Regions from separate parts of the Rhodococcus sp. RS1C4 genome, predicted to be linked through region 3. Evidence: predicted binding sites of a transcription regulator. Region 3 holds the regulator's gene; each other region holds the start of a gene.
The links. Region 3 encodes LexA, which represses DNA repair genes until DNA is damaged. Its sites were predicted from a motif close to CGAACANNTGTTCG; they were not measured.

Region 1 (4,069 bases), on a different contig from region 3:
GCGCCGGGAGCGATCGCCCACGGATCGCAATCGACGTAGGCGAGACCATGGTCGGCCAGACCGAGTTCCTCGACGATGCCGGTATGCCGAACCATGATGTGAGCAGACGAGCCACGGTCGACTCGGTGTCCGGGAAAGCGCTCGGCGGACGACACACCACCACCTGCGATCGTGTCCTTCTCCACGACTTCGACGGACAGGCCGGCGTCGGCCAGGTAACACGCGGAAGTCAAGGCATTGTGGCCTGAGCCCACTACGAGAACATCGATCACGGCACCAGCGTATAGATCGTCACCGATTGGGCGGTTCGTCCGTTTCGAACGGCAGTGCGTGACCGAGAACTGCGAACGGTCGTCGGTCGCCCGCGAAGGTGAAATCGCGGAGTACGTCTCCGAAGCCGAGGCTTCGGTACAGGCGCCATGCGCGGTTGTTCTCGTTCTCCACTTCCGGAGTGGACAGCAGCACGGTGCGCTCGGGGCGGTCGCGAAGGAGTCTGCGTGTCAGGGCACGGCCCAGTCCGTGACCCTGCGCACGCGGGGACACGTGCAGCTCGGTCAGTTCGAAGTAGTCCGAGAGGACCGAGTCGACGTACTCGTCATCGGCGCCGGATCTGCGCAGACCGTCCCTGACCTGCTGGTGCCACCACTGATGCCGAGCACCCCTGTACCCGTACGCGACGGCGACGAGAGGGGAGTCGGGCGTGGGCAGGACTGCACCGACAGCGCACCATCCGGGTCGGAGGACGTGCTCGGACCACATCGGGGCGCGGTGATACTCCGTGCCTTGCGGGTAACCCATTGCCTCGACGTAGATCGCCAGCGCTTCGGGAAGGCGACGACGGAGTTCTCGGGCGGACAGATCGACCAGGTACGGGGTCGGTTCCGCGTCGGTGGCGACTGTTCTCAACCTTTCCTTGACGACTTGTCGGTGGGCACAGCTATATTGAATATGTCGAACGGATGTTCGATGTCGGTGATCCGGCGATGACCCCGAGGGAAGCGGGGCTCGCTGGATCCCTGACCTTAGATCGTCGTCGACGTCCGGTCGTTTCGGAAATTGCGGTCACGAACGGCGAACGAAATCGGGAGGTGTTCGAGTATGGCTACGAAGGTTCTCCGTGGTGATGTGCGTCCGCCGGTGTCGCCGCGTGCTCGTGTACTACTGGGCCGGGCAGATGCCTTGCTGTCGGGTTCCCTCGGCGCCGAGTCGGTCGCCGACCAATTTCTGGACTGCTACATGGCAGCCCTCCGTGGAGCGGCTGCCATCCTGGAAGTCGCGCCCGCGACGCGAGCAAGATCACGCAGCGCATGGGTGCTGCTGGCAAAAGCCGAGCCGGAGCTCGAAGCCTGGGCGGAGTACTTCGCGAGCTACTCATCGTTGCGGGCCGCTCTCCAGGCCGGTGTGTCTCGCTCCATCGACCAGGACGCTGCGGACACGTTCTATCGCGAAGTCGGCCGTTTCCTGCATGTGGTGGAGGATTTCATCGGTGCGGATTCACGTCTCGATCGTGCACTCCTCCCGCCTCGATCGATGTCGGCGTGAAGGCTGACTCTGTTGCGGTCGTGGTGTCGTTCGCCGGAGTTCGGTGCGCCGGAGGAGTCGAGTTGCCGAGTCCGCATGCGACTTGTCAGGGGTCTGCGCAGGGAAACTTCGGACATTCTCAGGAACACATGGACCGAGTAGGTGGTAAGCAGTCGATTCACCTCGTATTATCAATAGCAGGTAGCCGCCAGAGTCAGCTTCCCGTCGTTTCGCACCCGAAATGACTTCTAATATCTGTGCAGGGGGAGGTACCGTGCCACTCTCCGAGCACGAGCAGCGCATGCTCGATCAGATCGAGAGCGCTCTCTACGCCGAGGATCCCAAGTTCGCTTCTCACGTGAGAAGCGGCCGTATGCGTACGGCTTCGAGCAAACGTCGCTTCCAAGCGGCCGCTTTGTTCGTCTTGGGGCTTGTTTTGCTCATCGCCGGGCTGGCGCTGCCGTTCAAGCCCGGTGGTTTCCCGGTGATCAGTCTCGTCGGCTTCGTCTTCATGTTCGGCGCCGGTGTGCTGTTCCTACTCGGTGGGTCTCGTAAGGGCGCTGCTGCGTCACAGGAGGAGTCCGAAGCGACTGGCTCGGGCGGACCCAAGAGTTCGGGGCCGAAACCCAAGTCCGGCCGCAAGAGCGGCGGCGGTTTCACTTCCCGTATGGAAGATCGTTTCCGGAAGCGATTCGAACAGGACTAGTTCTCTCCGTCTCCATGTCGCAGGCGCTGCGCCACTGAGCCGGATGCAGTGAAGCCGGACGCAGTGGAGTCGGATGCAGTGAAGCCGGAAAAGCCATAGATTCAGAGGCAACGGAACACCACAGAAGCGGTGCTCACCCGAATGGGTGGGCACCGCTTTCGTATGTCCCGGTTGTGTATGGCCCGCACCCCGCATGGGGGTGCGATCCGGCCCTGTCGAGGACGAACCAGAACCTCGTCACCCACTTCCCCCCACCGCGTGGGGGAGCGAACTGCGCAATCCCCACTTTCAACCACCACCATCGTCGATGACCGATCCATTGTCGGGTGCGACCTTCTGACCTGGACTTTTGTTCGATTGTCTCGTTCGGGGCTCTGTGTAGGTCGACAATCGTCGATCGGTGCCGATACGCTTCCCCACAATCAACCACCAAGTTGACCTGCGGTAATTGGGGTGCATCCCAAAAATATTCCTCCCGATGGATTGAAAGTGGAGGAAAGTGGGGTAATGTGGTGGCAGCAGCGAGAGCGGGAGGTGTCGAGTGTTCCTCGGTACCTACACGCCCAAGCTCGACGAGAAGGGCCGGCTCACGTTGCCGGCGAAGTTCCGGGATGCGCTGAAGGAGGGTGTGATGGTGAGCAAAGGTCAAGACCACAGCCTTGCGATCTACACCCAGGAGGCGTTCGCGGAAAAGGTAAGAAAGCTCACCGAAGCATCTCGTTCCAATCCGGTTGCCCGCTCGTACATCAGGCAGCTCGGTGCGGGCACGGACGAGCAGAAGCTCGATGGTCAGGGCCGCATCATGCTCAGCTCGGACCACAGGCGTTACGCGAGTCTGGAACGCAATGTCGTCGTGAACGGATCCATCGAGTTCATCGAGATCTGGAACGAAGAAGCCTGGGCTCGCTACTCGTCCGAGGGTGAGCAGAGTTTCTCGGATGCAGTGGATGCGTCCCTGGAAGGAATCTTGTAACCGCAGGAATCTTGTAACCGCAGGAATCTTGTAACCGCAGGAATCTTGTAACCGCCCGGATCAACCGCCGAGTGCCGCGAGGCCTCTGCCCGATCAGAACCCTGACGTTCTTCCCCAACGCCAGGTTTCGAAGATCAGGACCCTGACGTACTTCCCCGACGTCAGGTTCCTATCGGACAGGGACCTCGAGGCATTCGTCCACACCATCGATCGATGCGCGATCTCGACGCACCACCGCGCAGACGCACGAACCGGGAGGAATCATCGTGGAAGGCGAATCGTCAGCCGCCTCTGACAGCGCTCCCGAGGGCGACGAATCCGTCGACCGACCTCAGCCGAAACACATCCCCGTTCGCCTCGAACGCGCGGACGAACTTCTGGGACCCGCCCTCACCGCAGCTCACGCGTCAGGTCTCACACCTGTGATGATCGATGCGACGCTCGGCCTCGGCGGACATTCCGAACACTTCCTGCGTACTTATTCGACGCTGCATCTGATCGGCCTCGACCGAGACCCGGACGCGCTCGCGCGTGCCGGCCGGCGGCTGGAGGAGTTCTCGGATCGAACATCGTTCGTGCACACCACATACGACGGAATTGCCGACGCCCTCGAGCAGTCCGGCTTCGCGCCGCAGGACTCGGTCCACGCCATTCTGTTCGACCTCGGAGTGTCGTCGATGCAGCTCGACGAAGCAGACCGCGGATTCGCCTACTCGGTGGACGCCCCACTCGACATGCGGATGGATCCGACGGTCGGGCTGACTGCGGCGGACGTTTTGAACACCTACTCGCACGGTGACATCGCCCGCGTGCTCAGCACGTACGGTGAAGAACGATTTGCCGGACGCATCGCGTCGGCTGTCGTCAAA
Region 2 (4,069 bases), on a different contig from region 3:
TTTCGGAGGCCGGATTCACTGAGCAGCAGGTACAGCGGAATCATTGTCACAACGCCCGGAACCATCAGCGTCGACAAGTAGGCCCAGAAGAGGAAGTCACGTCCTGGGAACTCCAGGCGTGCGAAGGCGTAAGCAGCAAACACGGAGAACACAGTCTGCCCGACGACGATCACCAGGCTCACGACAGCCGTGACCAGGATCGATCTACCGAATCCGTAGTTCCCCTGGATCAACCCCACGTAGGAGTCCGCGGTGAGAGGCGATGGGAAGGAAGTCGCGGGTTCCGCTGCGAACTGTTTGCTCGATTTCAGAGACGTCATCGTGCTGAGAAGAAACGGCCCGAGAACCAGCAGCGACGACACCACCAGCACCGTGTACGTGATGACGTCCAGCACCGGGGTTCGTCGGCGCGGACGGATTTCCTGATCCGCACCAACGCCTGTCTTCTCGAGAGTGGCGACCATTCAGGCGACCTCGTAGGTGGTGCGGGACCTGAAGTACCGCTGCTGGAGGAGGGTGAAGACCACGAGAATCACGAAGAGTACGAGCGCCATCACCGCTGCGCGCCCGAACTGAAACGATTGGAAGGCCTCGTAATAGATTCGCCCGGTCACTACGTCACCGGCGCGCTCCGGCCCACCATTCGGAGCGAGCGCGTACGCGGTGTCGAATACCTGAAAGGAACTGATCAGACCGGTGACCAGAACGAAGAACATCGTCGGACGCAGGAGCGGGAGGCTGATGTACCGGAAACGATGCCACCGCCCCGCGCCGTCGATTCTGCTGGCATCGACAACGTCACTGGGTATTGCACGGAGGCCGGCTGCGAAGAACAGCGACACGTATCCGATGTTGGTCCATACGCTGACCACCACGATCGCCGGAAGAACCAACGAGGGTGTTGCGAGCCATTCGATACGTTGTCCGACAATTGCATTGAGCAATCCGTCGGTCGGGGCGAAAATCCACTTCCACACAATGCCGAGCGCGAGAGGTGCGGCCACCCACGGCAACAACAGCACCACCCGGAACACAGCCGATCCCGGTACGCGCCGTTCGAGGAACATGCCGAGTCCGAGACCCAACACGGTCTGCAGAGGCAGCGCGGCGGCCACGAAGAGTGTCGTGACGATCAGTGAATGCAGAAAACGGCCGTCCGTCAGCACAGCTCGGAAGTTGTCCAATCCGATGAACTCGGCCGGACCTATGAGATCCCACTTCTGAAAGCTCAGCCATACGACTGTCACGATGGGCACCGCAAGGAAGACCGAGATGCCGATCAGACTGGGCAGAAGAAATGCGTACCCGGACAGAATCTCTCGACGACGACGCGTCGACCGAACTACCCCAGGCAACGTGATTCCCCCGTCGAGTCGCGAACGTATGACTGCTGAAGGCTACCGGCGTGTCCGCCGAGCCGGAATCGATGGAATCAGCGAGAAATCATTGGTTGACAATCGAACCGCGATCTACAGTGTCACCATGACTCCAGTAGTACGACGGCCGGGTCGAGACGAGGCCGAGGCGATCGCTCGGATGCATACCGAGGCCTGGCGCACTACCTACGGAGGATCGGTTCCGGACACCTATCTCGACGAGGGTTCGATCACACGGCGAACTCAGCACTGGCGGACAGTACTCGACCCGAACCAACAAGGCCAGAATGTTGCTGTTGCAGTGGTGGATTCCGACATCGTCGGGATTGCACACTGCGGCCTCGAGGACGGCCGACGAAAACTGTTTGCACTCTACGTTCTGGAAGCGTTCCACGGCGGCGGCGTTGGGCAACTGTTGCTCGACACTGTCCTGACCGACGAACCGACCGAACTCTGGGTCGCCCAAACGAACCGACGTGCCATGAAGTTCTATCGACGCAACGGCTTCGAGCCCGACGGTTCAGCCCAGGACCTCCTTGGGATCGACGGTTACGTCACCATCCGGATGGTGCGCTGAGCACCACCGTGTCGGTGGCATGTGGTAGCGGTACCACTATCGAAAGCTGTTGCACAGCAACAGCAAGACTGTTGCCAGATCCCGAGCGGAGCGGTATATTCGAACATACGTTCCCATTGACCGGGGGTTCACCATATGCCACGCACCGCACCACGCAGCACATTCGCCCGATGCGCAGGACCACAACCACAACCCACCATCGATCCCGTGCTACTGACCCAACTCGCCGACGCAGCACGCGAGGAAAACCGAGCCTGCGCCCGCAAAATCGCACTCGCCGCCCAAATCTGGGAATCCTGCGTGAACCAGACCGTCCAGATCGGCGACTTCATCACCGATGCCGGTAACTACGCCGCCTCGGAAACCGCCGCCACCCTCGGCTGCTCCAAAACCGTCGCCGACACCCTTGCCGAAGTCGGCATGGACCTACGTCTGTGCCTTCCCGCCGTCGCCGCCGCATTCGCCGACGGCGACATCGACTTCGCACGCATCCGCGCCATCTACCGCACCACCGCCAGCCTCAGCGCAGACGCCGCCCACCGCATCGAAACCGAAACCCTCACCGCAGCCCGACGCCTCTCCCCCGGCCCCCTCGCCACCGAAATAAACGCCATCATCACTCGAACCGCACCCGACGAAGCCGCAACCAACCGCAAAGACGTCACCGACAAACTCACCTCACTGCGCTACCGAGACAAAGGCGTCATCGCCACCCTGGAAGCCAACCTCCCCGCAGCCCAAGCCGCCGATTGCTGGCAACTGATCGCCGAAACGGCCGCCACCCTCTGCCCCCGCGACCCACGCACTCGCAGCCAACGCCTCGCCGCAGCATTCGTCGCACTCATCCACCGCGACACCCACCTCACCTGCACCTGCACACCCGACGCCGACAAATCCTGCACCGCCAACCCTCAACTTCCCGACCGCCGTACCCCACTGACCAGTATCACCATCGACATCGACACACTCCTCGGACTCCACGACCTCCCCGCCTACCTCGCAGGCCACGGCATCATCGACCCCGAATACGCCCGAGAACTGGCCGCCAACAGCCACTTCAACGTCATCCTCACCGACGCCACCAACCTCGCCGACCACACAGGCATCACCACTGCCCCGGCACAACCGCGACCGACGCACATCAGTTTCAACCCACTCGGCCGCGGACGACGTCGCAGCGGACTCACACTCCCCACCCCACCCACTCTTCCGAACACAGCGACCGGACGTTCCACCGAAAACTACAGCGGCACCTATCAACTCATCGATGCACTCGAAACCGCCATCGAAACCAACCCCGGACTCGCCGTCGCGCTCTACCCCGACGGCCACGGCGGACTCACCACCCCACCACCCGGCGCACTGACCTACCGACCCGGCGCCTCGCTCGCAGACCTCGTCCGACACCGCGACCGCACCTGCCGCCACCCCGGATGCGACGTCCCCGCAGCCGGCTGCGAGATCGACCACGTCATTGCCTTCGACCACCGCGACCCCACCCGCGGCGGCTGGACCATCCTCACCAACCTCCACTGCCTCTGCAGGTACCACCACTCCCTCAAGACCATGGGCGCCTGGACACCCACCATGCTCGCCGGAGCCGCCGAACACTGGCAATCGAACTCCGGTACCACCGCAGTCACCCTCCCCGGAAACACCTACGGAACAACCGACCTCGCCGCACAATCACTCATCCCCCACATACCCCGCAAACGCAGACCCATCATCACCACCAACAACAACACGGCAAACAACACCCACACCCCAACGACAAATGACACCGACGACCCCGCACCGTTCTGAACGGTGCAGGGGCTCGGACGAATCGGCGTCCATGGACTGTCGGTCAGCCTGTGTATCCGCTCATGTCGTACACGGTGACGCCATCGACGGTAGTGGCGGTGAAGTTCGCTGCGACCCACTCCGCGATGTCGGACGATGTGGACTGCGAGTTACCACCACCGGGCATGCCGCCGCCCATTCCGCCGCCTCGGCCACCGGAAATGTAGTACTTGACTTCGTGATTCGAGACGTAGGAGATGAACTGATCGAGAGTCGGCGCGGGATCACTGCTCCACCCTCCGATAGCGATGACCGCTGTGTCCGTGGCCAACTC
Region 3 (4,069 bases):
GACAGAAGATTCAACGCATCGTTGTCGACATCGCGGCCCTGGCATGCGCGTCGCACACCCTTGACTACCTTTTCCCGAGAGAAGGGCTCCGTCACCCCACTGCGCTTCACCACCGCCAGCACCGCCGTCTCCACCGTGGTGAACCGACGTCCACATTCCGGGCACGAACGACGACGACGAATAGCCTGGCCCTCGTCTGCTTCCCGCGAATCCACCACGCGCGAGTCGGGGTGCCTGCAGAACGGGCAATGCATGGTTGAGCCTCCGTCGTAGCCGTCACGCACCCCCGAACGGCACACAGGAGGCGCAGGCTTCGAGGATACTCGGAGCGGAACCGAACCGGCTCCGTCCCCTGACAGACGAGGCAGACACAACACAGCGCTACGGACCTACTGTGCTGCTGACGACCGTGCCGTTCGAGACCGTGTCGCCCGATACCGTGTCGCTCTGGACCTGGACCGTGGCAACAGAGGGCGCAGAAACCGATTCGAGCGACGATGCGCGCAGGTTCGCCATTCCGACGAGCGCCAACAGCACCAGTGCGGTCCCCACCACTCCCGCCACCGCGCCGAGCACGGTGATGCGCTGGCTACGATGCGCCTGGTCCGCGCACCCCTCGGCCCGCCGGTCGTGCTGGCCGCCGCGCACCGCGGACGCGCCGACACGACGCCGACGTTGCATCGCCGCACGACGCTGCGACGCAGTCTGACGGGTACTGACAGCACGGCGAGTCTGCTGGTGCTGCTCCGTACGGACGGGCCGCTCGGTGGTGATGCTCATCGGAACCTCCGGTGTCGAACGAGACGTGGATTCGAACGCTATTCGATCAGGCGTTCGATGAACGCTTGTTCGAAAGTTCTATCACGCACCTCCGACAAAGTCAGTAGAAAACGCGACACGGATCGAACAGATGTTTGATCCAACAGCGATTACGGGCTAAGTTCGTGTCAGAAACCACACGTCACATCCATCCCACGCGTTCTGGTCTTCGAGCACGTTCGAGTTCCGGCACACGCACGCATCACGCAGGAGGACGCACGAATGAAAGACGAGACCTCTACTGGGTCGAATGGCACGGGGTCGAATGGCACGGGGTCGAACGGTAAGACTGCTGGGAAGCCCGCTGCGCCGAAAACCGCGGCGACGAAAAGTGCGGCCGGCAAGGCTGCGGCGGGCAAGCCTGCTGCCGTGCCGACGGCGAAGGCGTTCGAGGGCGAGGGAACGGATATCAACGCCGGACTCACCGAGCGTCAGCGCAAGGTGCTCGAGGTGATCCGGGCGTCGGTCACCGAGCGGGGATATCCACCGAGCATCCGCGAGATCGGCGATGCCGTCGGGCTCACGTCCACATCGTCCGTGGCACACCAGCTGCGCACGCTCGAGCGCAAGGGCTTCCTCCGCCGAGACGCCAATCGTCCTCGGGCCGTCGATGTGCGGGGGCTCGACGAGGTGCAAGCGGATCACGCGGCTGCAGTCGCCGACGGTTCTGCTCCGTCCGAGGACCAGCTGCCCACGCCGACTTTCGTACCCGTTCTCGGACGAATCGCCGCGGGTGGACCCATCCTCGCCGAGGAAGCCGTCGAAGACGTGTTCCCGCTCCCCCGCGAACTGGTGGGCCAGGGGTCCCTGTTCCTGCTGAAAGTCGTCGGCGAATCCATGATCGATGCCGCGATCTGCGACGGAGACTGGGTTGTCGTGCGTCAGCAGAGCGTCGCGGACAACGGCGACATCGTCGCGGCCATGATCGAGGGCGAAGCAACCGTCAAGACGTTCAAACGAACCAAGGGTGATGTCTGGTTGATGCCGCACAACCCCTTGTTCGAGCCCATCCCCGGCAACGACGCAGCGATCCTGGGCAAGGTCGTCACCGTGATGCGCAAGCTCTGAACAGCGCTCGTTCCACCACCCGGTACCGACATGGAGCGAACGTGACGTTCGGTCACTTGATGTGACCGAACGTCACGTTCGCTCCGTTCAGGGGGGGTGCGGCGGCGCGCTCTCGGGGTTACGACGGGGTCAGAGGTCCAGTCCTCGGCCGATGATCTCCTTCATGATTTCCGTGGTGCCACCGTAGATGGTCTGCACACGAGAATCCATGTAGGCCTTGGCGATCGGGTATTCCTTCATGTATCCGTAGCCGCCGTGCAGCTGTAGGCATCTGTCGATCAGCTTGACCTGGTTCTCGGTTGTCCACCATTTCGCCATGGCGGCTTCCTGCACGGTGAGCGTGCCGGCGTTGAGGAGTTCGATGAACTTGTCGACCATGATGCGTGTCGCGGTCGTTTCCGTGGCCAGTTCGGCGAGCACGAAGCGGGTGTTCTGGAATTTGCCGATGGACTTGCCGAACGCTTTGCGGTCCCGGCAGTACTGGATGGTCATGTCCAGCGCGGATTCCATGGCTGCGGCTGCGACGACGGCGATCGACAGGCGCTCCTGCGGCAGGTTCTGCATCAGGTAGATGAAGCCCATGCCTTCTTCGCCGAGGAGGTTGGCTGCGGGGACTCGAACGTCGGTGAAGCTGAGCTCGGCGGTGTCCTGGGCTTTCATGCCGATCTTGTCGAGGTTGCGTCCGCGTTCGAAGCCTGGCATGTCGCGTTCGACGACCAGCAGGCTGAAGCCCTGCGCACCCTTCTCCGGGTCGGTACACGCGACGACGATGACGAGGTCGGCGTTGATGCCGTTGGTGATGAAGGTCTTGGATCCGTTCAGGACCCACTCGTCCCCGTCGCGAACTGCGCGGGTCTTGATTCCCTGCAGATCACTGCCGGTACCGGGCTCGGTCATGGCGATCGCGGTGATGAGTTCGCCTGAGCAGAATCCGGGGAGCCAGCGCTGTTTCTGCTCGTCGTTGGTGAGCTCGATCAAGTAGGGCGCGACGACGTCGTTGTGCAGGGTGAACCCGATTCCGCTGTATCCGCCGCGGGTGGTTTCCTCGGTGACGATGGCGTTGTACCGGAAGTCCTTGACCCCGCCGCCGCCGAACTCCTCGGGCGCTGCCGTTCCCAGGAAGCCTTGCTTGCCAGCTTCCACCCAGACGTCACGGTCGACGATGTTCTGCTCTTCCCAGCGCGCATGGTTGGGGGCGACGTGCTGGTCCAGGAACTTGCGGTACGACTCGCGGAAGAGGTCGTGCTCGGGTTCGAACAGGGTGCGGTCCACGGGTTACTCCTTCGAGGGTGACACTTGTCGTGCGTTCCCTCGACACTACGACCGCGCCCGACCTCGGTCGATGACCGAGCCGCGCAGGATCGGTGACCGAACTAGCGGGTAGCGAGCCGGCTGAGTGCGCGCAGAGCCGGATAGCCGACGAGGATGCCCACCGAGCCCCATGCGATGCCGCCGAGGGCGACCGATCCGATGGTCAAGGTCAAATCGCCGATTCCCGCGACCAGTGCGGCCGCGACGACGGTGAGGTTGACCGGGTCGGTGAAGTCGACCTTGTTGTCGGACCAGATCCGGACTCCCAGTAGGCCGATGAGTCCGTAGAGGACGAGCGTGGCGCCGCCGATGACGCCGTCGGGAACCGTGAACACGAGTGCGCCGAACTTCGGGGAGAACGCGAGCACGATTGCCGTGACGGCTGCGACCCAGTACGCGGCTGTGGAGTACACGCGGGTGGCGGCCATGACCCCGATGTTCTCGGCGTAGGTGGTCGTTCCAGAACCTCCCGCGGCGCCCGCGACCGTCGTGGCCAGCCCGTCGGCGATGAGTGCGTCTCCTGCGAGGTCGTCGAGCGACTTCCCCGTCATCGCGGACACTGCTTTGACGTGGCCTACGTTCTCGGCGACGAGAACGATGACCACGGGCAGGGCGATCAGAACGACGGACAGCTCGAACGTGGGTCCACGGAACTCGGGCATTCCGATCCACGAGGCGGCCTTCATGGCGTCGAGTTTCGCTGCGTCGATCTGTCCGACCACCGCCGCGAACACCCAGCCGATGACGACTCCGACGAGAATGCCCAGGCGGCCGAGGAGTCCTGGACCGGCCACGGTCACCACGAGAATGGCGATCAGGGTGACTGCCGCGACAAGTGGTTGCGCCTCGAAGGACGATGTCGCCGCGGGGG

Region 1: a site for LexA is predicted at 953-966, ahead of CH289_RS20910 (SAV_6107 family HEPN domain-containing protein). Genes of this name have one in related genera too.
Region 2: a site for LexA is predicted at 2,054-2,067, ahead of CH289_RS13570 (HNH endonuclease signature motif containing protein). Genes of this name have one in related genera too.

Annotation. Positions count from the first base shown of each region.
Region 1 is NZ_NOXZ01000039.1:87,716-91,784, forward strand. Features, by position in the region: gene CH289_RS20900 (phytoene desaturase family protein) at 1-272, opposite strand, end outside; gene CH289_RS20905 (GNAT family N-acetyltransferase) at 292-906, opposite strand; gene CH289_RS20910 (SAV_6107 family HEPN domain-containing protein) at 1,099-1,542, shown strand; gene CH289_RS20915 (DUF3040 domain-containing protein) at 1,796-2,227, shown strand; gene mraZ (division/cell wall cluster transcriptional repressor MraZ) at 2,769-3,200, shown strand; gene rsmH (16S rRNA (cytosine(1402)-N(4))-methyltransferase RsmH) at 3,545-4,069, shown strand, end outside.
Region 2 is NZ_NOXZ01000028.1:30,136-34,204, reverse strand. Features, by position in the region: gene CH289_RS13585 (carbohydrate ABC transporter permease) at 1-464, opposite strand, end outside; gene CH289_RS13580 (carbohydrate ABC transporter permease) at 465-1,355, opposite strand; gene CH289_RS13575 (GNAT family N-acetyltransferase) at 1,483-1,953, shown strand; gene CH289_RS13570 (HNH endonuclease signature motif containing protein) at 2,161-3,756, shown strand; gene CH289_RS13565 (ArnT family glycosyltransferase) at 3,800-4,069, opposite strand, start outside.
Region 3 is NZ_NOXZ01000047.1:45,159-49,227, forward strand. Features, by position in the region: gene nrdR (transcriptional regulator NrdR) at 1-254, opposite strand, end outside; gene CH289_RS23765 (hypothetical protein) at 382-780, opposite strand; gene lexA (transcriptional repressor LexA) at 1,189-1,887, shown strand; gene CH289_RS23775 (acyl-CoA dehydrogenase family protein) at 2,017-3,159, opposite strand; gene CH289_RS23780 (uracil-xanthine permease family protein) at 3,261-4,069, opposite strand, start outside.